3 regions of the Kitasatospora sp. NPDC088391 genome follow, and region 2 is predicted to be linked to each of the others. Evidence: riboswitches for the same ligand, from Rfam matches in the RefSeq annotation. Region 2 holds a riboswitch; each other region holds the start of a gene.
The links. Region 2 has a riboswitch for cyclic di-AMP ahead of ACIQBJ_RS17200 (NlpC/P60 family protein). Riboswitches for the same ligand answer to the same signal wherever they lie in the genome.

Region 1: it holds a riboswitch for cyclic di-AMP, as region 2 does, so the genes downstream of both, ACIQBJ_RS19475 (peptidoglycan DD-metalloendopeptidase family protein) here and ACIQBJ_RS17200 (NlpC/P60 family protein) in region 2, are expected to answer to the same signal.
Region 3: it holds a riboswitch for cyclic di-AMP, as region 2 does, so the genes downstream of both, ACIQBJ_RS01795 (family 16 glycosylhydrolase) here and ACIQBJ_RS17200 (NlpC/P60 family protein) in region 2, are expected to answer to the same signal.

What each region holds. Positions count from the first base shown of each region.
Region 1 covers NZ_JBIVNB010000006.1:42,783-52,724, forward strand. The annotation lists gene ACIQBJ_RS19440 (disulfide bond formation protein DsbA) at 1-70, shown strand, start outside; gene ACIQBJ_RS19445 (amino acid permease) at 125-1,519, opposite strand; gene ACIQBJ_RS19450 (biotin transporter BioY) at 1,797-2,393, shown strand; gene ACIQBJ_RS19455 (ribose-5-phosphate isomerase) at 2,466-2,951, shown strand; gene ACIQBJ_RS19460 (GNAT family N-acetyltransferase) at 3,057-4,310, opposite strand; gene ACIQBJ_RS19465 (PP2C family protein-serine/threonine phosphatase) at 4,500-5,711, shown strand; gene ACIQBJ_RS19470 (hypothetical protein) at 6,168-6,362, shown strand; cyclic di-AMP (ydaO/yuaA leader) riboswitch at 6,769-6,921, shown strand; gene ACIQBJ_RS19475 (peptidoglycan DD-metalloendopeptidase family protein) at 6,927-7,955, shown strand; tRNA gene ACIQBJ_RS19480 (tRNA-Gly) at 8,153-8,226, opposite strand; tRNA gene ACIQBJ_RS19485 (tRNA-Pro) at 8,377-8,450, shown strand; gene tig (trigger factor) at 8,673-9,942, shown strand, end outside.
Region 2 covers NZ_JBIVNB010000005.1:133,412-143,353, forward strand. The annotation lists gene ACIQBJ_RS17175 (Lrp/AsnC ligand binding domain-containing protein) at 1-229, opposite strand, end outside; gene ACIQBJ_RS17180 (rhomboid family intramembrane serine protease) at 226-1,029, opposite strand; gene ACIQBJ_RS17185 (hypothetical protein) at 1,180-1,446, shown strand; gene ACIQBJ_RS17190 (NYN domain-containing protein) at 1,627-3,033, shown strand; gene ACIQBJ_RS17195 (NlpC/P60 family protein) at 3,226-4,263, shown strand; cyclic di-AMP (ydaO/yuaA leader) riboswitch at 4,638-4,800, shown strand; gene ACIQBJ_RS17200 (NlpC/P60 family protein) at 4,811-5,872, shown strand; gene ACIQBJ_RS17205 (NlpC/P60 family protein) at 6,084-7,145, shown strand; gene ACIQBJ_RS17210 (hypothetical protein) at 7,313-8,428, shown strand; gene ACIQBJ_RS17215 (carbohydrate kinase family protein) at 8,458-9,360, opposite strand; gene ACIQBJ_RS17220 (glycosyltransferase 87 family protein) at 9,439-9,942, opposite strand, start outside.
Region 3 covers NZ_JBIVNB010000001.1:419,478-429,419, forward strand. The annotation lists gene ACIQBJ_RS01775 (helix-turn-helix domain-containing protein) at 1-89, shown strand, start outside; gene ACIQBJ_RS01780 (type 2 lanthipeptide synthetase LanM family protein) at 245-3,145, shown strand; gene ACIQBJ_RS01785 (SDR family NAD(P)-dependent oxidoreductase) at 3,182-3,913, opposite strand; gene ACIQBJ_RS01790 (LysR family transcriptional regulator) at 4,009-4,866, shown strand; gene ACIQBJ_RS01795 (family 16 glycosylhydrolase) at 4,863-5,948, opposite strand; cyclic di-AMP (ydaO/yuaA leader) riboswitch at 5,966-6,146, opposite strand; gene ACIQBJ_RS01800 (DoxX family protein) at 6,420-6,770, opposite strand; gene ACIQBJ_RS01805 (winged helix-turn-helix transcriptional regulator) at 6,866-7,306, shown strand; gene ACIQBJ_RS01810 (hypothetical protein) at 7,683-8,045, opposite strand; gene ACIQBJ_RS01815 (hypothetical protein) at 8,164-8,550, opposite strand; gene ACIQBJ_RS01820 (hypothetical protein) at 8,784-8,993, shown strand; gene ACIQBJ_RS01825 (AAA family ATPase) at 9,061-9,942, shown strand, end outside.

The sequences.
Region 1 (9,942 bases), on a different contig from region 2:
GCTGGTCGCCTCCACCCCGGGCTTCTACGAGATCAAGCGCACCCGCACCGCGGGCCCGTCCTTCGAGTAGCGGCCCCGCGACCGGCCCCGCACCCCGGTGGGGGAGCGGGGCCGTCGCCGTCGCTCAGGCGGCCCGCCGGCTCCGCGCCCACCCCGCCGCGGCCAGCGCCAGGGTCAGGCCGGCCGTGAAGTACAGCTGGACGCGGTGGGCGGAGTCCAGCGTCATCAGCACCAGGACGGCCCCGATCGCGGCCAGCGCCAGCCAGGTCAGGTACGGGAACGCCCACATCCGGACCGGGAGCTGCCCGTCCGTCAGGTGGCGGCGCATCCGCAGCTGGGCGACCGCGATGAACGCCCAGACCACCAGGACGGCCGCGCCGACCATGTTGAGCAGCCAGCTGAACACCGTCTCCGGCCACCAGTAGGAGAGCAGCACCGCCAGGAAGCCGAACGCGCAGGAGGCCAGCACCGCCCGGCGCGGCACGCCCCCGGAGAGCCGGGCCAGCGCGCGCGGCCCGTGGCCGCGGGCCACCAGCGAGTGCGCCATCCGCGAGGAGCCGTAGACGTTGGCGTTCATCGCGGACAGCAGCGCGATCAGCACCACCGCGTTCATCAGCTGCGCCGCCCCCGGGATGCCGAGGCGGTCCAGCACCGCCACGTACGGCCCGGGCCGGACCACCGCCGGGTCGTCCCACGGCACCAGCGCGACGATCACGGCCATCGAGCCGACGTAGAACAGCGCGATCCGCCACATCGCGGTGCGCACCGCGACGGCCACGCTGCGCCGCGGGTCCGCGGACTCGGCGGCGGCGATCGTGACGGTCTCCAGGCCGCCGTACGCGAACACCGAGGCGAGCAGGCCGGTGACCAGGCCGCCCGCGCCGGTCGGGAAGAAGCCGCCGCGGCCGGTCAGGTTGGCGGCGCCGGGGGAGTCGGTGCCGGGCAGCAGGCCGAGCACCGCCAGCACGCCGACCACCAGGAAGGCGGTGATCGCCAGCACCTTGACCGCGGCGAACCAGAACTCGAACTCGCCGAAGTTGCGCACCGCCGCCAGGTTGGTCAGGCAGAAGAAGGCCATGAACACCGCGACCCAGGCCCAGGACGGCACCGCGGGCAGCCATCCCGAGACGATGCCGGCCGCGCCGATCGCCTCGACCGCGACGCCGACGCAGAGCAGCACCCAGAACAGCCAGCCGACGGCGAACCCGGCCCACGGGCCGATCTCCCGGTCCGCGTGCACCGAGAACGAGCCGGAGGCGGGCCGGGCCGCCGACATCTCGCCGAGCATCCGCATCACCAGCATCACCAGCAGGCCGGAGGCGGCGAAGGCCAGCACTACGGCCGGACCGGCGGCCGCGATCCCCGAGCCGGAGCCGACGAACAGCCCGGCGCCGATCACCCCGCCCAGCGCGATCATCGACAGGTGGCGCTGCTTGAGGCCGTGCCCCAGGCCGGTGTCCTCGGCGGCCGGGGCACCGGGGGGCGGGGCGCTGGGGGACGGGGCGGTGCTGCGGGTCATGCGGCGGGTGTCCAGACTGTTCGGGCATGGGAGCGTTTCACGGGTTTCCGACCACTCTGCGGCATATGACGTGCTCACCCCGAACGGTCCCGGAATCCGGACGGACATGCTACGGAACGCCACCGCACGGGCGCGGAAGGTCACGGATGAGGGCCCGGTCACAGGCCGGACCCGACAAGCGGGACCGGTCGGCTTTGTCAGGACCGCAGCGGCGGCGCACACCTGACGGCACGTAGGTTCAGGGGTGATCATCCGCCACGGAACCCCGGGAGCAGCCATGGCCGTCGCCGCACCGATACCGTCCACCGCCGTCCTCGCCGACCTGCTGCCGCAGGCCGCCACCCGGCTCGGCGCGCGGGCCCGCGACCTGGCCCTGGTGGCCGGCGGCGCCGCGCTGACCGGCCTGGCCGCGCAGCTCTCGGTGCCCGTCCCCGGCTCGCCGGTGCCGGTCACCGGGCAGACCTTCGCCGCGCTGCTGGTCGGCACCGCGCTCGGCGCCCGCCGCGGCGCCGCCGCCCTCGGCCTCTACCTGCTGGCGGGCGCGGCCGGCCTGCCCTGGTTCGCCCAGGGCAGCTCCGGCGCGGGCCTGGCCACCCTCGGCTACGTGATCGGCTTCGTGGTCGCCGCCGCCCTCACCGGCGCGCTGGCCCGCCGCGGCGCCGACCGCAGCCCGCTGCGCACGGCCGGCGCGATGGCGCTCGGCAGCCTGGCCATCTACGCCGTCGGCGTGCCCTACCTGGCGTTCGCGCTGGACGTCCCGCTGGCGAAGGCCGCCGACCTCGGCCTGTACCCGTACCTGGTCGGCGACGCGCTGAAGCTGGTGCTCGCCACGGCCGCCCTGCCGCTCACCTGGAAGCTGCTCGACCGCCGCTGACGGAGCGTCGGCGACACCGGGCCCGCCGCCCCTGTCGGGGCGCGGGCCCGGTGGCATGTCACACTCGTGCCCATGCGCGTCTACCTGGGCTCCGACCACGCCGGATACGAACTGAAGAACCACCTCGTCGAGTGGCTGAAGGGGGCCGGGCACGAGCCGGTCGACTGCGGCCCGCACATCTACGACGCCGAGGACGACTACCCGCCGTTCTGCCTCCGGGCGGCCGAGCGCACCGCCGCCGACCCCGAGGCGCTGGGCGTGGTGATCGGCGGCTCCGGCAACGGCGAGGCGATCGCCGCCAACAAGGTCAAGGGCGTCCGGGCCGCCCTCGCCTGGAGCGAGCAGACCGCCGCGCTGGGCCGCGAGCACAACAACGCCAACGTGATCTCGGTCGGCGGCCGGATGCACACCCTGGACGAGGCCACCAAGTTCGTCGAGATCTTCCTCGCCACCCCGTACAGCGGCGAGCCGCGGCACACCCGCCGGATCGAGATGCTCTCCGAGTACGAGACCACCGGCGAACTCCCGCCGATCCCGGCCCACCACCCGCAGGGCTGATCCCGCGCGCCACGCCGCACAGCGCAGCGCCGCACAGCACCGCGCCCGCCCGGAACCCTCCGGGCGGGCGCGTTCCGTTCCGCGCCCCGCGCCGACGCCCCGGAATCAGAAGCCGTGCGGCAGCCAGGGCTCCAGCGCCGAGCGGAACGCCGCCGCGGCCGGCTCCAGCGCACCCGGCCGGACCTCCCGGACCAGGCCCGCCGCGGCCAGCGCCGCCAGCGAACCGCCGCCCAGGTACACCGAGCCCAACTCCCGCACGTCCAGCTCCAGTTCGGCCGGATCGCCGGTCCGCACGCAGGAGGCCGGACCGCCCGGCGCCGCCGTCAGCCGCCACCGGCCCGCGTTCCACGGGCAGAACGCGTCCGCCACCTCCAGCACCACGTCCACCGGCGCGGCGTAGGCGCGGGCCGTCAGCGCCGCGGGCAGGTCGACCAGCCGCACGTACAGCGCGTCCACCAGCCGCGGCGTCAGGTGCCGGACGTCCGACACCAGGTGCAGCAGCGGATCGTCCACCGGCAGGCTGCCCGCCTCCACCCGCACCGTCAGGTCCAGGTCCAGCAGGAACTCCCACAGCCGGGCGTACACCCACGGCTGCTCCGCCTGCACCGCGCGCACCCGCACCGTCCCGGCCGCGCCGCGCTCGTCGAACTCGCCCTTCACCGCGTACCGGGCGTAGCCCAGCAGTTCCCCGCTCGCCGCGTCCTCGGCCAGCACGCACTGCAGCGGGGAGAAGCCGCCGCGCGACTCCGGCGCGTCCAGCACCGCGACCTTCTCCCAGCCCGGCCGCCGGGCCAGACCGCCCGGGCGCCCGGCCACCAGCCGGGCGTACAGCTCCTCGCAGCGCGGCAGCTCCGCCACCGGATCGGCCAGCCGCAGCACCACCTCGCCGCGCTGCTCCGGCACCCGGACCCGGACCCGGCCGCGCAGCAGCGACACCGCCGCCTTGCGGGTCGCCGCACCGTAGCCGAACCGGCCGTAGATGGCCGGCTCCGAGGCCGTCAGCGCCGCCACCGCCTCGCCCGCCGCCCGCACGTCGTCCAACTGGCGGCGCATCAGCGCCGTCAGCGCGCCGCGCCGCCGGTGCGTCGGCAGCACGCCCACCATCGTCACGCCCGCCACCGGCAGCACCGCCCCGCCCGGCACCGCCAGCCGCAGGCTGAAGATCCCGCCGCCGCCGACGATCCGGTCGCCCTCGCAGATCGCCAGCGAGCGCTCCACCTCGGTCAACTCCCGCCACAGCGCCCGCTCCTCGGGCGGCTCCGGGGTACCCCCGAAGGCCACGTCCACGGTGCCGTACCAGGGCTCCCACTCCTCGGCCCGCAGGGGGCGCACGGTCAGTTCGGGCTGTCGCGTCGTCATGGGGCCTTGCCTACCAGGCGATCCGTCCGTCCGCGACCGATTTGTCGCCCCGACCCGGCCGCCGCCGCCCCCGCCCGCGGCCCCGCCCGCCGCCCGGCGGCCGAAACCCACCGCCGCGACCCGGCCCGCTGCACTCCGTGCCACCCGGCCCGTCGACGTGCGGACCGCCGGTGGATAAGGTCGGTCCCCATGGCCGGCAGCGCGCGCTCCAGTGCGACGGGCCGGGACCGCAGGACGTCCCGCGAACCCGTGACGGCCCGGCTGCGCGCGGCGCTGTCCCGGGCCCGACGCAGGCTGCGCCGCACCGGGGTCGACTACTTCCGCGGCGACGGCGCCGACTGGTGGGCGTTCGCCGCCCTCGCCCTGGCCGTCCCGCTGCTGGTCCTGCTGAACATCCTCGCCCCCGACTGGGCCCCGCCCACCGCGCTGGTGCTGCCGGTGCTGGCCGGCGCCCTGCTGCTGCGCCCCGGCACCCTGGTCCTGCTGTACGCCGTCGCCGCAGCCGGCCTGGTCACCGAGTCCCTGGTGCACACCGGCGAGCGGCTGGCCTCCGACACCCCCGACGCCTACGGCCACGGCGTCACCCCCGGCGCCGCCCTGGTGGTCGGCGCCGTCGGCGTGGCCGGCCTGCTGGTCGCCCAGTTCCGCCGTCGGGTCGGCGTGCCCTGGCGCGGCGGCTCCACCATGCTCTTCGACCTGCGCGAGCGCATCCGGGTCCAGGGCCGGACCCCCCGACTGCCCGACGGCTGGCACACCGACACCGCGCTCCGCCCGGCCGGCGGCCAGTCCTTCTCCGGCGACTTCATGGTCGCCGCCCGCACCGGCCCCGGCGGCCGGATGCTCGAAGCCGTCCTCGCCGACGTCTCCGGCAAGGGCATGGACGCGGGCAGCCGCGCCCTGCTGCTCTCCGGCGCCTTCGGCGGCCTGCTCGGCTCGCTGCCCGCCCACGACTTCCTGCCCGCCGCCAACGGCTACCTGCTCCGCCAGGACTGGGCCGAGGGCTTCGCCACCGCCGCCCACCTGGTGCTCGACCTGGACACCGGCGAGTACGAACTCCTCTCGGCCGGCCACCTCCCCGGCATGCACCGCCTCGCCGGGGCCGGCCACTGGGAGGTCAAGGAGGCCGAGGGCCCGCTGCTCGGCGTCTACGACGGCGCCAAGTTCGAAGGGGTGCGCGGCACCCTGGGCCCCGGCGACCTGCTGATGCTCTGCACCGACGGCATGGTGGAGATCCCCGGCCGCGACCTCGGCGAGGGCATGGACCGGCTGATGGGCGAGGCCGACCGGCTGGTCGCCACCGCCCCGCCGGGCGGCCGCTCCGGCGCCGCGGTCCGGCTGATCGACACCGTCGCCAAGCACGTCAACGACGACCGTGCGGTCCTGCTGGTCTGGCGCGGCTGAGGACGCCGCGGCCGGCCTCCCTGATCGCGGAGGGCCGGAGCGCGGAGGGCCGGATTGCGGAGAGCCGGTGAGCGCCGGGTGTCCACGGAGTGTCAAACCCGGACGTTGATCTTCGGCCAATTCCCGGGCGCCGCCCCGACGGTGGGCGGTTCCCGGATCTGCCTGCCGATATGCCCCGACCGCGCCCCGGCGGCCGCGCGGCGGCCCGCCCCGCCGACGCTCCGTCAGAACCCGTCCGCTATCGTCACGGTCGGCGAAAATCAGTCCCACCACCCCGGTTCACGCGTCGGGCGACGGGGCAAGTCCTTTACGCAGTAGGCACGAACGACCACACTGAGTCCGGATGGAGTGGTGGGGACACGGGGGGCAGGGGCCGGTTTCCGCCTGGAACCGCCGTCGGTTCCGCCCGAAGGTTCCGACCCGAACCCCCGCCACGAATCGAGGAAGTGAGTCCCGGTGGCCTTCTCCGTCTCCGCGCTTGTCCTGTTCGGCGTCATCGTCGCCATCTTCATCCGCAACAAGCAGCTGAAGACCGGGCACGCCATCATGGCCGCCCTGTTCGGCTTCATGCTCAGCCAGTCGACCATGGCCGGGCCGATCCAGCAGTTCCTCGCCTCGGTGTCCAAGGCCATCGCCAGCATCGCGGGCTGACGGACCGTCGGCCCCCGGGCAGGACTCCGGGCAGGACTTCGAGCAGAACCACAGGCAGTGCCTCATGGCGGCCGGGGTGCCCCGGGCCGTCCGTTCGGCCTGCCCGCGGGTGACCAGGGTCACCCGCCCCGTCACGCCAGGTGAACGCCCGACCGCACACGGTGGCCAATGTCGCCCGCCGTGTCCGGTTCGTAGGCGACCCGTCATGATCCCGTGCGCGCAGCGCGGCCGCCCGGCCGACGGAGCGTGACCTGGCGGACCGTCAGCCCCTTCCCGATCACGGGAACGGGGCTTTTCGGCGCTTGCCAGCTTTCCGACCTGTGGGTTTTGCTTCCACCGCAGCCCGGCCACTGACCGGGCAGGCCACCGAGCGGAACGCCTAGTCCTGCCGTCGCCCGGTGCCGACCAGATCACCACGCCACGGCAGGAGCGGGGGAACCACAGGTAGTACGCCGGGCCCGGAACGCACGGGGCCGGCTTGGGGTGAAGCCGCGGAGACGCGGCCGGGCAACTCTCGCCCGAACCCGACAGCTCACCTCGCAGGCGTCGGAGAGGAACTGCTTCATGTCCGCTCAGGGCAAGCACCGCAAGCCGAGCCTGACCACCATCGCCCGCATCGTCATCGCCACCGGCGTGGCCGGTGCCGCGATCGGCCTCCCGGTCTCCGCCGCCTCCGCGCACGGCACCGCCGACCACCACGACGGCGGCCGCCAGTGGGCGCACGTCTCGGTCGACGCCACCCCCGTCGCCGACACCGCCGTCGGCGCCCCCGCCGCCGAGCAGGCCGCCACCCCGGCCGCCGCCTCGCACACCTACCGGGTCGCCTCGGGCGACACCCTCTCCCGGATCGCCGACGCGCAGGACGTCGACGGCGGCTGGCAGAAGCTCTACCAGGACAACCGCTCGGTCATCGGCGGCAACCCGGACCTGATCCGCCCCGGCCAGCAGCTCACCGTCAACGGCCAGGCCGCGGCGGCCGCCCCGGCCCCGGCCCCGGCCCCGGCCAAGAGTTCCGCCCCGGCCTCGTCGTCGTCCTCCTCGTCCTCCTCCGACACGGCCGCCGCCAAGACCGCGGCCGTGCCGAAGACCACGACGAAGAGCACCACCGCCAAGGTCCAGACCCAGACCCAGACCCAGGCCCCGGCGCAGACCAAGACCCAGCAGACGGCCCCGGCCGCGAGCACCTCCAAGGGCTACGTCGCCCCGGCCCCGGGCAGCGTCACCACCGGCTACAAGGTGGCCGGCTCCAACTGGTCCAGCGGCTACCACACCGGCATCGACTTCCCGGTCTCCACCGGCACCAGCCTCAAGGCGATCGCCGCGGGCACCGTGGTCTCCGCCGGCAACGGCGGTGCCTACGGCAACCAGGTCGTCATCAAGCTCGCCGACGGCAAGTACGCCCAGTACGCCCACCTCTCCTCGATCTCCGTCTCGGCCGGCCAGTCCGTGACGGCGGGCCAGCAGATCGGCCTCTCCGGCGCCACCGGCAACGTCACCGGCCCGCACCTGCACTTCGAGATCCGCACCACCCCGGACTACGGCTCCGACATCGACCCCGTCGCCTACCTGGCGGCCCACGGCGTCAACGTCTGACCCCGAACCCCACCCCCCGAGGGCCCCGCGCACACTCCCCGTGCGCGGGGCCCTCGGGCCGTCGTCGGGCAGCAGGCGGGGGGAGGGGCCGGCAAGGCGCCGTGAAGGGTGCGGGGAGGGGGCGGCGCAGGGGCGGGAAAGCGCCCGGGAACGCCGACGGCCCCGGCTGCCTGGGCAGTTCGGGGCCGTCGGGGGAGTGGAGCGGGTGACGAGAATCGAACTCGCGTGACCAGTTTGGAAGACTGGGGCTCTACCATTGAGCTACACCCGCACAGGCGTACCCGGACCGCGGCGCGGTGGCGGGGACTGGGCAAGCGTACCTGGTCGGGTCGGTGGAATGCACACTCCTTACGGGGTTGTCGGCTCGCGGATATCGCCCCGGGAGGGGGCGGGCCGACGTGTACTCTTCTGCTCGGCACCACGGGGTGTGGCGCAGGTTGGTAGCGCGTCCGCTTTGGGAGCGGAAGGCCGTCGGTTCGAATCCGGTCACCCCGACCGTGTGCGGCAGGGTCTCGCCGGCGGCGGGGCCCTGTTGTCGTTGAGGGCAGCTCCCACCTGCGGCCGACCCGCGGCCGACGTGCGGCCGACCTGCACCCGGTGCCGGGCACAGTCGCTTTCGTGGTACCGGTAGGATGGATCGCTGGCGGTAGTACGGACAGCATTTTCAGCCCCAACCGCCTATCGCCTCTGACCGCAAGCCCCCTAGGAGACCTAACCGTGAAGAGCGCCGTCGAGACTCTGAACCCGACCCGGGTTCGACTCACCGTCGAGGTGCCCTTCGAGGAGCTCAAGCCCAGCCTCGACGCGGCGTACAAGAAGATCAACCAGCAGGTCACCGTTCCGGGCTTCCGCAAGGGCAAGATCCCGAACAAGGTGATCGACCAGCGCTTCGGTCGTGGCGCGGTGCTGGAGGAGGCCGTCAACGACGCGCTTCCGCGCTTCTACACGCAGGCCGTCGACGAGGGCCAGATCGACGTGCTGGGCCAGCCGGACATCACCGGCATCGAGGGTGTCGAGAACCTCGCCGACGGCGGTGACCTCAAGTTCGTCGCCGAGGTCGACGTCCGCCCCGAGGTCGCCCTGCCCGACTTCGCCGAGATCGCCGTCGTGGTCGACCCGATCGAGGTCACCGACGAGGACGTCGCGAAGTCCCTCGAGCAGCTCCGCGAGCGCTTCAGCTCCGTGAAGGACGTCGAGCGCGCCGCCGCCGAGGGCGACGTCGTGGTCGTCGACCTGGAGGCCAAGGTCGACGGTGAGGTGCCGGAGGACGGCACCGCCACCGGCGTGAGCTACGAGATCGGCTCCGGCCGCCTGCTGGACGGCATCGACGAGGCCGTCGTCGGCCTGTCGGCCGGCGAGTCCAAGACCTTCACCACCACCCTCAAGGGCGGCACGGCGGTCGGCCAGGACTCCGAGGTCACCGTCACCGTGACCGCCGTCCAGGAGAAGGAACTCCCCGAGCTGGACGACGAGTTCGCGCAGCTCGCGAGCGAGTTCGACACCATCGAGGAGCTCCGCGCCGACTCCGTCAAGCGCCTGGAGCGCATGAAGGAGTTCGACCAGGCCACCCAGGCCCAGGAGAAGGTCCTCGACGAGCTGCTGAACCGGGTCGAGATGGACTACCCGGAGAAGCTGCTCGCGGACGAGGTCAACACCCGCAAGCACAACCTCGAGCACCACCAGCTGGAGCCGATGGGCCTGACCCTCGACACCTACCTGGCGTCCCAGGACAAGTCCCGCGAGGACTACGACAAGGACACCGAGGAGCAGGCGAAGAAGGGCATCAAGACCCAGTTCGTCCTGGACCAGATCGTCAAGAACGAGGAGCTGGGCGTCAACCAGGAGGAGCTCACCGAGCACCTCATCCGCCGCGCGGCCGGCTCCGGCATGACCCCGGACCAGTTCGCCCAGCAGGTCGTCCAGGGCAACCAGGTGCAGCTGCTGGTCGGCGAGGTCGCCCGCGGCAAGGCGCTGGCCCTGGTGGTCG
Region 2 (9,942 bases):
TGCGGAAGGCGATGTGGGTCTCGGTGCCGGACACGCCCGGGACCTTGTTCAGCCGGCCGGGGATCACGTCGGCCAGGTCCTCGTGCCGGCGGACCCGGACCATCGCGACCAGGTCGTAGGTGCCGGTGACGGAGTAGACCTCGCTGACGCCCTCGATGGCGGCGATCGCCTCGGCGATCTCGGGGATCCGGTCGACGTCGGTGTTGATGAGGACGATCGCGGTGATCACTGAGCAACTCCTGTTCGAGAAGGTGCGCCCAGGGTATCGCCCGCCGGACGGGCGGCCCAGGCGAACAGCCAGCCCGTCAGGAAGCCGATCACGTGCACCAGGTACGCCACCCCGTCGCCGCCGGAGGTGGCCGACCAGAACTGCAGGGCGAACCACAGGCCGAGCACCAGCCAGGCCGGGAAGCGCAGCGGCAGGAACAGCAGCAGCGGCACCAGCGTGGTCACCCGGGCCTTCGGGTACAGCCGCAGGTAGGCCCCCAGCACCCCGGCGATCGCGCCGGACGCGCCGACCAGCGCGCGGGTGCCGTCCGCGGTGTGCGCCTCGGCCAGCGCGTAGCCGTAGGTGGCCAGGTAGCCGATCGCCAGGTAGCCGACCAGGAACCGGAACCGCCCCAGCCGGGCCTCCACGGCCGGGCCGAAGACGAACAGGAACAGCAGGTTGCCGATCAGGTGGACCCAGCCCGCGTGCACGAACAGCGAGGTCAGCACCGACAGTTCGGGGATCTTGCCCGGGGTCGGCGGCAGCACGCAGCCCGGCGCGGCCGGGGGCAGCGCGGACAGCTGGGCCGCCGTCAGGGGGTGCCCGCCCAGCAGCTCGGCGGGGACCGCGCCCCAGCGGTGCTGGTAGCGCTGCTCGGCGCAGGCCCGGGCGTCGCCGCTGCCGTAGAGCGGGTTCAGGCCGGACGGGCCGGTCAGCAGGACCAGCGCGGACACCGCGATCAGCAGGTACGTGACGGCCGGGGTGCGGACGGCCCGCTCGGCCGCCGGCGAACCGGCCCGGGCGGGGGCGGAGAGCACCATGCCGGTCAGCATTCCTCGGGGGCGTGCCCCCGACACCGGGCGCTGCTCCGGACGGGTGGGCGTCCGGGCTGTGGACCGGAACCCGGCCGCGCGGACGCAGGCAATAGGCTGGAGGCCCGGAACCGGGACCAGCCGAGAGGGACCACACTGATGACCATTGCCGCGCCGACCGCCGAGACCCGCTGGCGCTGCACCCTGTGCGGCAACCTGACCCGTTTCGACGTCACCCGTTCGTCCCGGGTGACCGACTTCCTGCACTTCGACCTCGCGGGCGAGTCCAAGGTCGAGGAGACCCAGGTGCTCGCGGAGACCATCGAGTCGGTCCGCTGCCGCTGGTGCAACGCCGTCGACCAGGTCGAGCTGGTGGCCCGTCCGGGCGCCGAGGAGCCCGCGGACGGCACCGCCGAGCAGGGCTGACCCGCACCCCACCGCCCCGCGCCCCCGTCCGCCCGGACCGGGGGCGCGGGGCGGCCGCGTCGGCGGGGGGTGGTGTCGGTGCGGCACGGTAGACGGGACAATCGACAGCAGCGGCGGAACGACCCCCCGCCCGGCGCCCGCCGGGAGGGACCGCCCGGACCAGGATCGGAGCCGAGGACAGTGGCGGAGGCAGTGAACGCGCCCGCGGGCCCGGACGGGACCGCGCCCGCCCCGGGCCCGGACACCCCCGAGGCGGAGCCGGACACCCACGAAGCGGAGGGCGGCGGCTCCCGCCCGCTCCCCGAGGGGGTGCGCCGCCGGGTGGTCGGCATCGCCTCCGACGCGCTGGGCGCCATCGCCCCGGGCGAACTCCCGCCCGCGCTGCGCCCGTACGCCAAGTTCACCCCCGCCCGCCGGGCCAAGTACGCGGCCACCGCGCTGGCGGCCGCGCTGGAGTCCGACCCGGCGTTCCGGGTCCGGATAGCCGACCGCCTGCGGCTGGGCCAGCCGGACCTGGTGCGCGCCCTGGAGGCGGGCAGCGCGCCCGCCGCCGCCGACCCGATGGACGTCGCGGCCGCCGCCTACCTGGTCCGGCCGGCCGACTGGACCCGGTTGGTCGAGGAGGCCGGCGAGGAGGCCGAGCGGGTCGACGCCGAGGGCGCCGCCGCCGAGGCCGTCCGGCAGGCCGAGAAGTTCCAGGAGGAGCTGGCCGAGGTCCGGGCGGCGGCCCGGACCGAGGCGGACCGGCAGCGCGCCGAGTCCGAGGGCGTCCGCCGGGAGGCCGAGTCGCTGCGCAAGAAGGTCCGCTCGCTGGAGGCCGACACCCGCCGGGCGCAGGCCGAGGGCCGGCGGCTGGCCGGGGAGCTGGAGGCCGTGAAGGCGGCTGCCGCGGCCGAGCGCAGCGCCGCCGAGAGCGAGTCCCGCCGGCTGCGGCACCGGCTCGCCGAGCTGGAGGCCGCGGTGGAGAGCGGCCGCCGCACCGCCCGCGAGGGCCGCACCGTCGAGGACATGCGGCTGCGCCTGCTGCTGGACACCGTGCTGCAGTCCGCGCAGGGCCTGCAGCGGGAGCTGGCGCTGCCGGTGACGGCGCTGCGCCCGGCCGACCTGGTGGAGGCGGTCGAGCCCGGCTCGGCCTCGCCGCACGACGTGGCCCGGCGCGGGCTGGCCGAGGACGACCCGGCGCTGCTGGACCAGCTGCTGGCCATCCCGCAGGTCCACCTGGTGGTGGACGGCTACAACGTCACCAAGACCGGCTACCCCCAACTGCCGCTGGAGCAGCAGCGGATGAGGCTGCTGGGCGGGCTGGCGATGCTGGCCCAGCGCACCCAGGCCGAGGTGACCTGCGTGTTCGACGGCCAGGACCTGGACGTTCCGGTGATCATCGCGCCGCCGCGCGGGGTGCGGGTGCGGTTCAGCCGCACCGGGGAGACCGCGGACGAGCTGATCCGCCGGCTGGTCCGGGCCGAGCCGCAGGGGCGGCCGGTGGTGGTGGTCTCGGCCGACAAGGAGGTCGCGGACGGGGTGCGCAAGGCGGGGGCCCGGCCGGTCGCCTCGGTGCTGCTGCTGAACCGGCTGTCCCGCAGCTGAGCTGGGATGACGTCCCGTCAGGACACCGCTCGGTGACCGGAGTGTGTCGGTGTCGTGAAGGCGGGTCGGGAAGCGCTCCGGGACCGTTCCGGGAGTGGACGCGGGAGAGGGACTTCACTAGGGTCTGGCGTCAAACCTATATTCCGGACTATCACTCCCCCGGGTGAGTCCAGCAGGAAGAAGGAGCCTCCCTTGGCCTCCCACCGCCGTCCCAAGCAGCCGAGCCGTGCGCGGGTCTCCGTGCTCACCGCTGCCGCCGCGACCGCGGTCGCCCTGTCGGCCCAGGTGAGTGCGCACGCCGCGCCCGCGCAGCCGAGCAAGGACGAGGTCAAGGCGCAGGTCGACAAGCTGCTGGACGAGCAGGAGCAGGCCGCCGAGAAGTACAACGGCGCCAAGGACCGGGCCGACCAGCTGCGCAAGCAGGCCGACCAGCTGCAGGACCAGGTGGCCCGCAGCCAGGAGCAGCTGACCGAACTGGCCTCCGGGCTGGCGGCGGTGGCGGGGGACCAGTACCGGCAGGGCGGCGTCGACCCGTCGATGCAGCTGATGCTCTCCTCCGACCCGGACAAGTACCTCACCCAGGCCGCCTCCTTCGACCAGGCCGCCAGCACCCAGGCCGAGACGCTGAAGTCGCTCAAGGACCAGCAGCGCCGCCTGGACCAGCAGAAGGAGGAGGCCGCCCAGGTCCTGCACGAGCTGGACGGCCAGACCCAGGCGCTGAACGACGCCAAGAAGGACGTCCAGACCAAGCTGCAGGAGGCGCAGAAGCTGCTCAACCAGCTCTCCGCCGCCGACCGCGCGGCCATCCTGCGCGGCACCGACGGCGCGGCCTCGCGCGGCACCACCCGGATCGACCCCTCCACCCTCCCGCCGGCCAGCGGCTACGCCGCGACCGCGGTGGCGGCGGCGCTCAGCAAGCAGGGCGCGGCGTACGTGTGGGGCGCCACCGGCCCGAGCACCTTCGACTGCTCCGGCCTGATGGTGTGGGCGTACAAGCAGGCCGGCGTCGGCCTGCCGCGTACCTCGCAGGCGCAGGGCAGCTACGGCACCAACGTGGGCAAGGACTGGTCCAACGCGCTCCCCGGCGACCTGGTCATCTACTACGGCGACCAGCACCACGTCGGCATGTACATCGGCAACGGCATGGTGGTGCACGCCCCGCACACCGGCGACGTGGTGAAGGTGATGAAGGTCGACGCGATGCCGATCTCCACCATCCGCCGGGTCTGACCCGGACGGGTCCGGTCCTGACGGTCCGAAGAATCGGACATATGCCCCCAGGGGGCGACAATTGACGCGATGTGACACGCCCGGGCGGTCGAGATCCTGCTGTGATCTGCGACACGCCCGGCGTCGCGTTTCCGGGCCGAATCGCGGAATGGATCACGCGCTGGGTAACTTTGTGATCACGGTCGGTCATATTCTCAAAAGAATTTGATACAGAATCAGATTTTTTTCCGACAAGGATTTGAACGGATCACGGATCGGTTACTAGGGTCTTACCTCGACCACCGCAGAGTCGATCGCCCAAGGGGGGCGGCGGCGGAGGTCGCCGCCGAGTCCGTGACGCAGCGGGCAGACCGTCAACACCGGGTCTGCCGACGGGGATACCCCAGCCGGGGTGCTGTCGAACGGAGCCGGGGAACCACGTTCCCCCGGGGTGAATCGGTGCCAGGTCCGGCCGCCTCGGCGGGCGGTGAGGCATCGTAGGGCTTCTTCCGGCCCGAACCCGTCAGCTCACCCGGTAGGCGGTGTGAGGAAGAAGGAGTCCGCCTTCGTGGCGTCCCATCGTCGTCCCAAGCCCGCCAGTCGTACCCGGGTCTCGATTCTCACCGCCGCCGCGGCCACCGCGGTGGCGCTCTCCGCCCAGGGCGGGGCGCACGCCGACCCGGCGCCGACCAAGGACCAGGTCAAGCAGCAGGTCGACCAGCTCAACGAGCAGGCCGAGGTCAAGACCGAGAGCTACAACGGCGCGGTCGAGAAGCAGCAGGAACTGCAGAAGCAGGTCGGGCAGTTGCAGGACCAGCTGGCCCGCCAGCAGGACCAGGTCACCACCGTCCAGCAGAGCCTGGCCGGGATCGCGGGCGAGCAGTACCGGACCGGCAACGTCTCGCAGACCATGCAGCTGATGCTCTCCAGCACCCCCGACGCCTTCCTCGGGCAGGCCGGCACGCTGAACGCCGTCGGCTCCACCCAGGCGGACCTGCTGAAGAGCTTCAAGGCCGAGCAGGCCAAGCTCGACACCCAGCGCAAGGAGGCGGAGTCCAAGCTCGCCGAGCTGGACACCACCACCAAGGCGCTGAAGGCCGACAAGGACGACATCCAGGCCAAGCTCGCCCAGGCCCGCGACCTGCTCAACACGCTCACCCAGAAGGAGCGCGACGACCTCGCGGCCGCCGAGGCCAAGGCCGCCTCCGACTCCCGGACGCAGGCCGAGCGGGCCTCCCGGGACACCGCCCGCCCGGACCTGAACACCCCCGCGCCCAGCGGCTTCTCCGGCAACGCGCTCGGCGCGGCGACCTCGAAGCTCGGCAGCTGGTACTCGTACGGCGCCACCGGCCCGACCACCTTCGACTGCTCCGGCCTGATGCAGTGGGCCTACGCGCAGGCCGGCGTGTCGATCCCGCGCACCTCGCAGGCCCAGGCGAGCGCGGGCACCAACATCGGCAGCAACATCGCCGACGCCCGTCCGGGCGACCTGATCATCTACTACGGCGACATGCACCACGTCGGCATGTACGCCGGCAACAACCAGATCGTGCACGCGCCGCACACCGGCGCGCAGGTCCGCTACGAGTCGGCCACCTCGATGCCGATCAACCGGATCGTCCGGATCTGACGGTCCGTCCGAGGCGCTCGGCCCGGTACCCCGCACGGGGTGCCGGGCCGCTCTCGTTCGGATGTCCGATTCGCGGTCAAATATTCGGTGCTGTCGGGGTTTGGACTGGATCGACCTGACTCGCTAACCTCTGCCCCCGGGCCCCCGCGAGGACGGCCGCCCGATCCACGGGCGGCGGCGGAGGCCGGCCGCAGGAACGGAGTCGTCGCGCGTGTCCGTGCATCGTCGCCCCCCACTGCCCGGTGTCCAGCGCCTCGCCCGCGCCCTGGCGCTGACCGCCGCCGCGACCGGGGCGCTCGGCCTCACCGTCGGCGCGGCGACCGCCGCCCCGCTCGCCCCGGCCGACCCGCCGGGCCGCAGCGAGGTCAAGACCCAGGTCGACCAGCTCTACGAGGAGGCCGAACGGTCCTCCGAGACGTACAACGCCGCGCAGGAGCAGCTCAAGCGCCTGCAGTCGGAGGCCGGCTCGCTGCAGAACCAGGTCGCCGCCGGGCAGGACGAGCTGAACCGGATGCGCGGCGACCTGGCCGCCGTCGCCGCCGCCCAGTACCGGGCCCAGGGCCTCGACCCCTCGGTGCGGCTGATGCTCGACAACGACCCCGCCGCCTACCTGGCCGGGGCCCGCTCGCTCGACCAGGCCACCGCCCGGCAGGACGACGCGCTGCACGAACTCGCCGACCGGCAGCGCCGGTTGGACCAGCGCCGGCAGGAGACCACGGCCAAGCTGGCCGAGCTGGAGGGCGTCCGGCAGCACCTGGCCGCCGCCAAGGACGAAGTCCGGGACCGGCTCGGCAAGGCGCAGCGGCTGCTCAACAGCCTGGCCCCCGCCGAGCGGGTCCGGATGGCCGCCGACGACGCCCGGGAGGCCGAGCAGCGCGCCACCCGGGGCACCGACCGGCTCGACCTCGGCGACCAGCCGCCCTCCTCCGACCGGGCCGCCGCCGCGCTGCGGGCCGCCATCTCCAAGATCGGCTCGCCGTACGTCTACGGATCGACCGGCCCCGGTACCTTCGACTGCTCCGGTCTGATGTACTGGGCGTGGCGGCAGGCCGGAGTGACCCTGCCGCGGACCTCGCAGGAACAGGCCTCGGCCGGCCGGCGGGTGAGCCTCGCCGAAGCCCGGCCCGGAGACCTGGTGATCTTCTACAGCGACAGGCACCACGTCGGCATGTACGCCGGCGGGGGCGTCGTCGTGCACGCGCCCTACCCCGGCGCCCGGGTCCGCTACGAGAGCGTGGGCGCGATGCCGGTCAGCTCGGTGGTGCGGGTCTGAGCCTCACCGAGGAACCCCTGGTCACCGACCTGCCGCCGAGGGCGCCGCGGGTCGGTGCTCCGCTGTCCCGGCGGGCCGCCCTGCTGCTGGCCGCGGGCGGCGCGGCCCAGCTCTCGCTGCCCGGCGCCGCGCCGTCCCGGGCCCCCGCCGCGGTCCTCCCGCCCGCGGTGGCGGCCCCGAGCGGCGTCCGCGAGGAGGTGGTCCGGGTGCTGGCGGCCCGCGCCGCCGCCGTCCTCGGCCGGGACGCGGCCGGCCTGGCGGCGGTCGCCGCGGCCGGGGCCGAGGAGGCCGACCGGGACCTGCTCGCCCGCACCGCCGGGCTGCGGCTCACCGGGTACACCCTGAAGCCCGGCTCCTTCGCCGAGCCGGCCCCGGGGGCCGCGGAGCTGACCGTGCCCGCCGAGCTGGGCTACCGGATCGAGGGCGTCGACGAGTACCCGGCCCTGCTGGAGCGGCGGGTCCGGCTGGTCCGCGAGCCGGCCGGCTGGCGGGTGGCGGGCGAGACGCCCGCCGGTGCCGCCGCCCCCTGGGACCTCGGCACGGTGCGGGCCGTGGACGGGCGGTACAGCCTGGTGCTCGGCCTCGGCGAGGAGGCCGAACTGGCCGCGCTCGCCGACCTCGCGGACCACGCCGCCCCGACCGTCCGGGAGGTCTGGGGCGACTGGAGCCCGTCCCGGCTGCTGCTCGAACTCCCGCTCACCGAGCAGCAGTTCGCCACCCGGATGGACGTCTCCGCGGACGCCTACCAGGGCATAGCCGCGGTCACCCTGGCGGTCGGCGGCGCCCCCGTGCACACCCCCGCCGACCGGATCGTGGTCAACCCCGACGCCTACCGGCAGCTCAGCGAACTCGGCCGCCGGGTGGTGGTGACCCACGAGGCCACCCACGTCGCCACCCGGGCCGACACCAAGCCCTGGACCCCGCTCTGGCTCTCCGAGGGCGTCGCCGACTACACCGGCTACCAGGGCACCGGCCGGACCCTGCGGCAGATCGCCCCCGAACTCGCCAAGGACGTGCAGGCCGGGCGGATGCCCGCCGAACTCCCCGCCGACACGGCCTTCGCGGCCGGCTCGGCCGGCATCGCCCAGGCCTACGAGCTCGCCTGGCTGGCCTGCGACCTGATCGCCCGCCGCTGGGGCCAGGACCGGCTGGTCGCCCTCTACCGGACGGTCGGGCAGTTCGGCGCCGGCGGCCTGGACCGCGCGATGCGGGCCCAGCTCGGGACCGGCACCGCCGAGTTCACCAAGGACTGGATCACCGAGGTGGCCCGGCTGAAGAGCTGAGGGGCCGACGGGTGCTCGCCGGGAGCCGGTCAGCCGCGCAGCGCGGCGTCCAGGCCCGCCGCGCCCAGGAACGCGGTGTGGGTGCCCGCCGTGGTGCAGGCGAAGGCCCCGGCGACCGCGCCCGCCCGCATGCACTCCTCGGCCGGGCGGCCCGCCAGCCGCTGCCGCAGGAAGCCCGCGACGAAGGAGTCGCCCGCGCCGTTGCTGTCCACGACCGGCGCGCCCGGGTCGACGGCCGGGAAGTGACGGGGCGCGGCGTCCGCCCGGGTCAGCAGGAAGGAGCCGTGCGCGCCCGCGGTGGCCACCACCAGCTCGGCCCGGCCCTGTTCCAGCACCGCGCGCATCACCGCCTCCGGGCGGTTGTCCAGGCGCGCCGCGGAGAGGAAGACCACGTCCGAGCGGAGCGCGTAGTACCGGTGGTGCTCGTCGGCGCCGTTCCAGGCGTGCAGGTCGGTGGAGCTGGTGCGGCCGAGGCGCTCGATGTCCGGGTACATCTCCCGGTTGACGTTGGTGATCGACAGGTGGACGTGCGCCGAGCGCTCCAGCAGCGGCAGCCAGAACGCGCGCGGCAGCCGGGCGTCCGCCGGGTGCCGGCCGTCGTAGAAGGAGAACCGCAGGCCGTCCCGGTCGACCAGGTTGACGCTGCGCGGGGTGCCCGCGGGGGCGGGCAGGTGGCTGAAGTCCAGGCCGCGCCGGGCGTACTCGGCGAGCACCAGGGCGCCCTGCGGGTCATCGCCCAGGAAGTCGGCGAACTTGGTGCGCAGGCCCAGCGCGTGGCAGCCGAGGGCGACGCCGTTGCCGGTGTGCGCCGGGTAGTCCAGCACCGGGGGGACGCCCACCGAGTCGCGGCCCGCCGGGACCTCCAGCCGGTCCACCCGCACGATGGTGTCCACGCCGACGCCGCCGACGATCAGGATGTCGTAGTCGATCATCCGGCGATGGTGGCAGCGCGGAGCCCCTTGCTGCAAGGACTTTCAGAAACTTGCAGCAGGGGGCTCGGGGCGGCCCGGTCAGGCCCGGTCGGCCGGGGTCAGGTCGTCCAGCAGGTCCTGCTCGTAGGCGATGCCCGGCCGGACCGGGTACTGCGGCGTCACCTGGTCGGTCGGCAGCAGCACCGTGGTCAGCGACTCCCGGCGGCGGGTCGAGCGCCACAGCCGGTACCCCGACAGCACCGTGCTCACCACCAGCAGCACGTTGCGGGCCGTCAGCACCAGCACGCCGCCCAGCTCGCTCCGGTTCACCGCCCCGAACATGATCGGGAACTCCAGCGTGGTCAGCACCGCCGTCACCAGCACCAGCACCGCCACCGGGCGCTGGCTGGTGCCGCGCACCGTCAGGCAGACCGCCGCCAGGCCGACCACCCAGATCATGTACTGCGGGCTGATCACCCGGCTGGTCGCCGTGAAGACCAGCAGCGCGCACAGCGCCGCGTCGAAGGTGGTCGCCGTCGTCCAGCGGGCCGCCCGCAGGCGCCACACCAGCAGCCAGCCGAAACCGGCCACCGACAGGCCCAC
Region 3 (9,942 bases), on a different contig from region 2:
CCCGCCAGCTCGAACAGCTCAACTCCCGCACCGGCTCGACGACCCGCTTCCAACTCGCCCTCTACGCCGCCCGCAACGGCTGGCTCTGACCCCGGCCCCGGCCCCGGACGGCGGGCGCCCGGCGGCGGGTGGCTTGTGCGGGTGCCTTGTGCGGGGACGGGGCCGGTGGGAGGCTCGGGCCGTGATCGAGGCGGCGGGGGCACCGGGGGGCCGGGGCGGCGCGGGGTGGTGGTCGGCCGGGGTCGTGGCGGGCGAACCGGACGGACCGGCCGGGCCGGGGCGGCCGGAGTGGGCCGGTTTCGTCGAGGCGGTGCTGGACACGCTGCCGGACGAACTCCCCTCCCCGGCCGTCGGGTTCGAGGACGTCGTGGCGCCGTTCGCCCGGGCGGCCGCCGAACTGCTCCCCGCCGGGGACGGGGATGGCACGGTCGAACTCGGGCCCGTCCGCGCCGAGTTCGTCCAGCAGCTGACGGCCGTACTGGCCCGGCGCTCCGCCCGGACGCTGGCGTGGGAGCTCGACGCCGCCCGGCGGCGCGGCGGGTCGGCCGGGCGGACCCCGGAGGAGCGGTTCCGGAGCTTCGCCACCGCGACGGCCGGCCGGGCCGGACTGGGCGCGCTGCTCGCCCACTACCCGGTGCTGGCAAGGCTGTTGGGGCAGACCTGCCGGTACGCGGCGGACGCCCTGACCGAACTGCTGGCGCACTTCGCGGCCGACCGGCCGGAGATCGTCGCCACTCTGCTGGGCGGCACCGACCCCGGCCCGCTGGTCACGGTGGCGACCGGCGCGGGCGACGGACACCGGCGGGGGCGCGGCGTCGCGGTGCTGGGGTTCGCCGACGGCCGCCGGGTGGTCCACAAGCCGCGCCCGCTGCGGGCCCACCGGCACTTCAACGAGGTCGCGCACTGGTTCAACGCCCGGCCCGGCACGCCCGAACTGCCGACCCTGGCCCTGCTGGACCGCGGCGACCACGGCTGGGTCGAGCACGTCACCGCGCAGAGCTGTTCCGACGAACGGCAGTTGACCGGCTTCTACCGCCGCCAGGGCGCACTGCTGGCGCTGCTGTACGCGCTGGACGGCACCGACGTGCACCACGAGAACCTGGTCGCCCGGGGCGCGGAGCCGTTCCTGGTCGACGTGGAGACGCTGTTCCACCCGCCGACGGCGGGCCTCGGGGGCGACGACCCGGCGGGGGCCGCCCTGCAGTCCTCGGTGTACCGGACGGGCCTGCTCCCGCACCTGCAACTCGGCGACCGCACCGCCTTGGACGCCTCCGGCCTGGGCGGCGACGCGGGCGCGCCGCTGCCCGCGGACGCGGCCGCCTGGGCCGACCCCGGCACGGACCGGATGCGGCTGGTCCACCGCCCGCGGACCCTGGCCGGGGCCGCCAACCGGCCGAGCCTGGCGGGCGCGGCGGCCGAGCCCGCCGACCACCTCGACGCCCTGCTCGACGGCTTCCGCGCGGGCTACCGGGCACTGGCCGACGGCCGGTCCGAACTGCTGGGACCGCACGGCCTGTTGGCGCGCTTCGCGGACGCCGAGGTCCGGGTCGTGGTGCGCCCCACCCGGACGTACGCGACGCTGCTGGCCGAGTCGACCCGGCCGGAACTGCTGCGGGACGCGGACCGGCGCGACGCGCTGTTCCGCCTGCTGGGCACGGACCCGGCCGCCGGGCCGGGCCACCCCGGTGCCCTGGAGCACGAGATCGCCCAACTGTGGGACGGCGACATCCCGTTGTTCACCACCCGCCCGGGCTCGGCCGACCTGTGGTCGGGCGACGGCACCCGCGTCCCCGCCGCCGTCGACCGCACCGGCCTCGACCGGGCCGCCGAACGGCTGCGCGCCATGGGCGAGTTCGACCTCGCGGCCCAGGAGTGGACCGTCCGCGCCACCATGGCCGCCCGCGCCACCACCGACCCGCACGCCCCGCCGCCGCCCTCCGGCCCCGGCCCCGCTCCGGCCTCTTCCCTCTCCCCCGAGCGGCTGCTCGGCGCCGCCCGCCGGGTCGGCGACCTGCTCCTGGCGGCGGGCCACGACGGGGGCGGGCGGACGAACTGGCTCGGGCTGGAGCTGCTCGGCGACCGCCACTGGCAGTTGCGGCCGTGCGGCGCCGACCTGGGCGGCGGCTACCCGGGAGTGGCGCTGTTCCTGGCCCGGCTGGCCGCCCGGACCGGGGAGGAACGCTACGCGGCGGCGGCCGTCCGGGCGTTGACGCCGCTGCCCGCGCTGCTGGAGCGGCTCGCGGCCCGGCCCGCGGACCTCGCGGCGGTCGGCCCCGGCGCTTTCGCCGGTCTCGGCGGCATCGCGTACGCGGTCACGGCGGTGGCCGCCGCGCTGGACGACCTGCCCGCCGCGTCCGAACTGATCGGCCGGAGCGTCGAGTTGACGGTACGGGCGGCCGCGACCGAGTCCGCCCCCGGGCTGACGGAGGGCCTGGCGGGCGGCCTGGCCGCCCTGCTGGCCGTGCACCGGGCGACCGGTTCGACCGCGGCCCGGGACGGGGCCCGCACCCTCGCGGACCGCCTCCTCGCCACTCCCCCGCCCGCCGGCCCGGGCTTCGCCACCGGCGCGGCCGGGGTCGGCTGGGCCCTGCTCGGCTGGGCGAAGGCGGAGGCAGAGGCGGGGGCGGGGGCCGGTCGCCGCCAGGTGGCGGCCGAGCGGGCCGGGCTGGCCGCGCTGCGGTTCGCGGCCGGGGCACCGAACGGACCGGCGGACCGGCCCGGCGGCTGGTGCCGGGGGCGGACGGGCGTCGCGCTGGCCGTGGCCGACCGTCAACTCACGCAACAGGAGCCGGAGTTGGCGGAGTTCGCGGCACGGACGGTCCGCCGGCTCTCCTCCCGGGCGGCCCCGTCGACGGAGCACAGCCTCTGCCACGGCGAGGCGGGCGTCCTGGAACTCCTCACCCGCTGGACCGCCCCGCCGTCCCCGCCCCTGCCGTCCCCGCCCCCGCACCTGCCGGCGGCCCGACGCCTGGTCGCCGAGGTCGAGCGGGACGGTCCGCGCTGCGGCACCCCGGGGGCCGTTCCGGTGCCCGGGCTGCTGGTGGGGCTGGCGGGGGTCGGGCACACCCTGCTGCACCTGGCCTGCCCGGAACAGGTCCCTTCCGTGCTCCTGCTGCGGGCACCGGCCCGTCCGTCGACTCCCTGACCGATCAACGGAGTCGACCACATCTCGGCAGCCGCCTCACCAGGGCACGATCCCGGCGTCGTCGAAGAACCGGCCGGTCGGGCCGTCGTCGGGCAGGGTCGCCAGCCGGACGGCGATCGCCGCGCCCTGGGCGGGGGTGCGCACGCCGCGGAAACCGTTGAGGTCGGTCGCCACGTAGCCGGGGCAGCAGGCGTTGATCAGGATGTTCGTGCCGCTCAACTCCCGGGTGTACTGCAGCGTCACGGCGTTCAGGAAGGTCTTCGACGGCGCGTACGCCACGGCCACCGGGCCCGCCGTCCGGTCCGGGTCGGGCCCCGACTGCCGGGCCAGCGAGCCGACACTGCTCGACATGTTGACGATCCGGGGCGAGGCGGAGCGGCGCAGCAGCGGCAGCATCGCGTTGGTGACCCGGATGACGCCGATCACGTTGGTCTCCACGACCGCCCGGACGGTGGCGGGGTCGACGCCGGTGGGCTGCTGCGGCATCTCCCCGGCGACGGCCGCGTTGTTGACCAGCACGTCGAGGCCCCCGGCCCGGTCCTCGACCAGCCGGGCGGCGGCGGCCGCGCTCGCGTCGTCGGTGACGTCCAGCGGCACGCCGAAGGCGTCGATCCCGGCCGCGCGCAGCCGCTCCACCGCGTCCGCGCGGCGCCGGTCGTCGCGCGCGCCGACGCCGATGCTCCAGCCGAGGGCGCCCAGGCCCGCGGCGATCTCGTGGCCGATGCCCTTGTTCGCGCCGGTGACCAGCGCAATCGTTCGCTCGCTCATGGGGATCATGCTGCCCCCGGCCGCTGCGGGGCGTCCAAGACCGATCGGGTGGGCACCGATACCGTCGGGGTATCGGTGCGGGGTACCGTGGTCGGATGGAGACCCGGGAGCTGCGCTACTTCGTCGCCGTCGCCGAGGAGTTGCACTTCGGGCGGGCCGCGCAACGGCTCGGGATCTCGCAGCCGCCGCTGTCGCGGGCGATCCAGCAGCTCGAACGACGGCTCGGGGCCGCGCTGTTCGACCGGACGGGCCGCACCGTCACGCTGACCGGGGCCGGGTCGGTGCTGCTGGCCGAGGGCCGGGCGGCGCTCGACGCGGTCGACGCCGCCGAGCGGCGGACCAGGCGCGCCGCCCGCTCCGCGACCGGCGGTCCCGGCCTGGTCCTGGTCACCAAGGCGAGCGCGTCCAGCGAACTGCTGGCGGGGCTGCTCGCCGCGTACGCCGCCGAACCCGGCGCGGTCCCCGTCGACGTCATCCTGTGCGGCCCGGGCGAGCAGGAGCGGCTGCTGCGCGAGGGCCGGGCCGACGTGGCGCTGCTGCACCGGCCGTTCGACCCGGCGGCCGGACTCCGCGCCGAGGAACTCGGCACGGAGGGCCAGGTGGCGATCCTGCCCGCCGGGCACCCGCTCACCGCCCGGCCCCGGCTGCGGATGGCCGACCTCGCCGACCTTCCGGGCCTGCCGCTGCCCCGCTGGCCCCGCCCCGACGGCAGCTACCCGCCCGGCCCCGGCCCGGAGGTCCGCGACCACGCGCAGCTGCTCCAGCTCGTCGCCCTCGGCCGGGCCTGCGCGGTCTCGCCGGAGTCGTCCCGCACCCACCTGCACGGCGGCCTCGCCGCCGTCCCCCTCCTGGACGCCCCGCAGGTCACCACCGTGATCGCCTGGCCCCCGCACAGCCGCTCGGGGGCCGTCGCCGACCTCGTCCGGACCGCGACCCGCCTCCGGTGGGCCTAACCCGCCTTCCAGAAACGGACCGAGTCGATCGCGATGTCGGCCGAGGAGCCGACCGCCGGGGCGGCGCCGCCGAGTGAGGTCTCGGACTGCAGCACCCAGTGCATCGGGGTGTTCGGCACCCGCGAGGTGGAGTGGCCGACCAGCTTGCCGTCCAGGTAGAACTTCAGGTCGTTCGCCTGCCACTCGATCCGGCTGACGTGCCGGGCCCCGGCCACCGGGACACCGGTGTCGTACGCGTCCTGGTCGCCGCCGGACGTCGCGCCCTGGCGGTGCACGAACGCGCCGACGTCGCCGCACAGGTCGCCCTCGGGGAAGTCGACCTCACCGTCGCGCGGCCAGGTGTAGGAGTCCGGCCAGAGCAGCCACGCCACCTTGTACCCGGTCGCGCAGGTCGCCTTCCAGGTGACCTCGTAGGTGCCGTAGGTGGTGTTCTGCGGCAGCTTCGGCGTGGGAGCGGCCACCCAGGTGCCGGCGGCGTCCCGGTTGAGGTGGATGTTCAGCTGCCCGTCGGCGATCGACAGCGTCCGGGCCGGGTCGTACGTGCCGTTCTTCGAGGTGTCCTGCCAACCGGACGGGTACGCCCACCACTTGGCGTCCACCGCGGCCGGCAGCCCGGTGCAGTGGCTGGTCTGCAGCGGCCCGTCGGCGCGGCAGCCGGTCCAACTGCCGAGCGGCACCGAGGCGGAATCGAAGTCGTCCTGCCAGGTCGGCGCGGTGCCGGTCGGCGCGGGCGAGGTGGGCGAGGCGGTGGGCCGGGCGGTGGGCGTCGGGCTCACGAACGGCGAACCGGTCGGCAGCGGGGTCGCGGTCGGCGTCGGGTCGGGCGCCGCCGTGGTGGCGGCCGCGGTCGGGCTCGGGGCGCCCGGCGGGACGGTCGGCGTCGCGGACGGGGCCGCCGGGGTCGTCGGCAGCGGGGCGCCGGTGGCGGACGGCGCGGCGGTCGCCCAGCCGCGGTGCTTGGCCGGGCGGTGCTGCCCGGCGGCGTCGGCGGTGTCGGGGCCGGTCAGGGCGAACGTGGCGACGGCCAGGCCGGTCACGGCGGTCGCGGCGGCGACCCTGGCGGTCGTGGCAGGAAGGCGCATGGTGGGGGTCCTCGGCGACGCCTGCGAGGTGAGCTGTCGGGTTCGGGCCGCGCGAGTGGCCCGGCCGTCCGTGGAACGGCTTCACCCCGAGCCGCGACCACCCACGGGCACGCGGGGGCCGGGCGTACTGACCTGGTTCCCCCGCTCCCGTCCGCTCACTCTCTCGGTCTGCCGCTGCCGGGTGGACGGGACTCGGCGTCCCGGCGGCGGTGCCCACGGCTCGGCGGGCGTTGGAGCAGGCTAGCTTCCCGACGTGTATAAGACAATTATCGGCCCGCTCCCCTGCTCCCCGCTCCCCCGGACCGCCGACCAGGGCGGTGCGCCAGTGCTCCGACCGCAGATCGTGATCTTCATGGCCCCGGGCCGCTTGTCGCTGCCAGCGGCCGCTGCGAGCAGGGCTGCGGACAGTCTTCGGCTCTCGTCCCGGGCCAAGGGTCGACGTTGTGACCCACGGCCACCGGCCGTCCGCCGTCAGAGGGTGGCCGCACGCAGCACGATCAGGGCCACGGAGGCCAGGGCGAGGACCACCGCCGGGGACGCGCCCTTGCGGTCGCCGACGCGCAGGTGGAAGGCGACCGCACCGGCGAAATAGAGCGTCAGGCCGATCGCGGCGGCGATTCCGACGGGCCCCCACCGGAGTCCGGCGATCGCACCGGCCGCGCCCGCGATCTGGGCGCAGATCAGGAAAGCCATCATGCGCCGCGGGACTCCGAGGGTGGACATCTGCTCGGTGATGTGACGCGTCCTCAGCGACTTGGCCCCGGCCGATACCAGGAGGAGCGCCGACATGAACACGGTGACGACGGCGAGGGAGACGAACATGGCTGGAACCTCAATCGTGCGAGAGGCGAACAAGGGGCGTGCGCACCTCAATGACGATAGGGGGCCGTCAGGTACCTCCAGGTAACCTTCGGGGCATGAGCCTGCGACCCGGAATCGCCTTCCTCGCCGACTGTCCCGCTCTCCTGGCCATGGAGATCATCGCCAGCAAGTGGTCCATGGTCACGCTCTTCGCACTGACCGACGGCCCTTTGCGCCACGGCGAGTTGGTCGAGCTGAGCGGTGGCATTTCGCGCAAGGTCCTGACCCAGACGTTGCGTCGGCTCCAGGCCAACGGGCTGGTCGAACGGCACGCGTACGCCGAGGCGCCGCCGCGGGTGGAGTACGGCCTGACCGATCTCGGGCGAACCCTGGAGGAGCCCATCAGGATGCTCACCGCGTGGGCGCGGGAGAACGGCGAGGCGGTCGTCACCTTCCGGGAGGCGGCCGAGGCGGCCGAGGCGGCCAGGTCCGTCGAGGCGGATCGGGCGACCCCGGCGAAGACCCCTCCTGTCGCCGAGGACCCGGGCCGTTCCTGAGCGACAGAAGGGGCCGAACCTGGAAGACCCCGCCGTCGCCCCGCCATCAACTCGGTCTTCCGGAACAGCGGTCAAGAACGGCGGTCGGAGTACCGGTCCCCGGAGGACCCCGGAAGAAAATGCTCTCCGGATTCCCCTCCGCCGAACAGGCGACCGTGCAGCAGCCCGACCCGCTGCCGAAAGGCGCGAATTCGACAGCGCCACCGGAGCCCGCCCAGACCCGCCGGATCGCCTCCGGCGTGGGGCGGAACGCCTGTTCCTCCAGAAAACCGCTCTCCGGCGGATCGCCCGGCGATTCGTAGCCCTCCGCCCGTGGCTCCGCTCGGCGTCGTCCTGGCACGAGTGCTCGTGTTCCCGGCCGGTGATCGGCTCGGGTTCAGGACGGCGGCCGCAGCCAGCGGCGTGCCGCGGTGAGGTTCACCTCGATGTCGTCGCTCCAGGAGCAGACCTCCAGCCATGCGAGGTAGCCGTCCTGCGCGAAGACCAGGACCTCGCCGGGGCACTCGCCGGTTTCGGTGAACAGCTGGACGTCGGCGGCCACGACGGTGCCGGGGCCCGTCGGCGCGGGCTCCACCGCGTCGGTGTCGAGTGCGAAGTAGGCGGTGCCGCACCCGCACTCGCAGCGGGACCGCACTGCGAGTCGGCGCACCTGCCGGCGGAGGGCGACGTGAACGGGCTCGTCCGGGTCCAGGACGAGGTCGAGCACGTCGGCCACGTCCTCGGGCAGGCGGTGGGTCATGCCGTCACCGTAGCCGAGCAGGGGTTTTGAGCTTCGGCCGAGGCCGAGGTCGGGGCCGGAGACTGGACTGTGCGGTCCCCTGGCCACGGGCCGGAGCGCCCCCGCCCCGGTCGCCCGGTCAGCGGGTCGGCATGGCGCCGTGCGGGTGGTTGACGATCAGGGGGACGGAGCCGGCTGCGAGGTAGTAGTGCCCGGGGTGGTGGTCGACGTGGAGGTGGCCGCCGTCGTCGGTGGCGGCCACGGCGCGCAGGTTGTCCGCGAGGACGGCCCGGGCGGCGGGGTCGCCGCTGATCACCAGGGTCCGCCGTCCGGGGTCGTGGCGGATCAGGACTCCGGGGCCGGCCGTTCGCTCGACCTCGACGCCGGCCAGGGTGTCGGTGCCCGGCGGGGCCGTGGAGTCGATCCGGCCTTCGCCGTCGGCCACCGCGTCCGCGAGCCGGGCCAGTTCCTCCGCCGAGGCGGTGAGGTCGACTTCGCCGTACCTGGGGTCGCGGACGAGCCTCATGCGGTGGGTGCTCCTTCGGGGTCGGGCTCCCCATGATGCCAGTGCGGGCGCACCGCACCGCCTCCGTGCTGCGGGCCCGGCCCGGGTGCTGGACGGCGGGCGACTTCGGGGCAACGGGTGGAGGTTGGGGGCATCTTGTGTGGAGGCGTGGCCGGTGGGACGCTCGGGTGCTGCCGCGAACACCCGTGGCATCCAGGTCCTGATGTTCGGTAGTGGCAGGAAGGTGTCCGTCCATGCAGACTCCGCAGCACCCCCGGCAGGCCGAGCCCGTCGAGTCGGCGGCGCATCCGCTCGGCGGAGGCGGGCCCTGGGGCGGCGGTGGCGCGTTGGGGCGCCGCGCGGCCGCGCTGTCCGGGGGCGACGAGGTGCTGATGCAGACGCACTCCCCGTACGAGACGATGACCTGGACCTCGCGGGGCGGTGCCGCCCCGGCGGACTGGTAGGCCCTCGCCGGGTGGGGCCGTCCCCCGGCTCTACCCGGCCATGACCAGCTCGGACTAGCCTGCGGCCATGGCTACCAGATCACCCGTCACGGTCGGCCGGAGCGCCGAAACGGCTTTGCTGGAAGGGCTCCTGACGAGCTGCCAGGAGAAGCGGGCGGAGGACGGCGGTCCGGACGCCCGGGCCGTGCTCGTCCTGGGCGAGGCCGGGATCGGCAAGTCCCGGCTGGCCGGGGAGTGCGCCCGGCGCGCCGCCGCGCGGGGGGTCGCGGTGCTGCGCGGCCGGGGCAGTCCGAGCACGGCGGCCGCGCCGTTCCGTCCGCTGGCGGAGGCGCTGAGTTCGCACCTGCGCCGGACGGGGCCGCCGCAGGACGCCGAGCTGCTGCCGTACCGGGCGGCGCTGTCCCCGGTGGTGCCGGAGTGGCGGACCGGCGACGGGCGGGGGCGACCGGAGCAGGTGACCGAGCTGGCGGAGGGGCTGCTGCGGCTGCTCGCCGCGATCGGGCGGGACGCCGGCTGCCTGCTGGTGCTGGAGGACGTGCACGACGCGGACCCCGGGACGCTGGCGGTGCTGGAGTACCTGATCGACAACCTGGCCGGGCTGCCGGTGCTGCTGGTGGCGACGCTGCGGCCGGAGCCGGGCGCGGCGTTCGAGCTGTCGCAGGCGGCGGAGCGGCGGCGGGTCGCCACCGTGCTGCCGCTCGGGCCGCTGGGCGGTGCGGAGTTGGGCGAGCTGGCGGCCGCCTGCCTGGGGGTGCCGGTGGACGCGGTGCCGCCGGGGGTGGTGGCGCGGCTGGCCGAGGTGGGGGACGGGAACCCGTACCTGGTGGAGGAGTTGCTGGCCGACATGGTCGGCGGCGGCGCCCTGCGGCCGGAGGGCGCGGGCTGGCGGGTGGCGGGCGACCTGGCCGCGACCGTCCCGGCGGGGGTGGTGCGGGCGTACGCCGGGCGG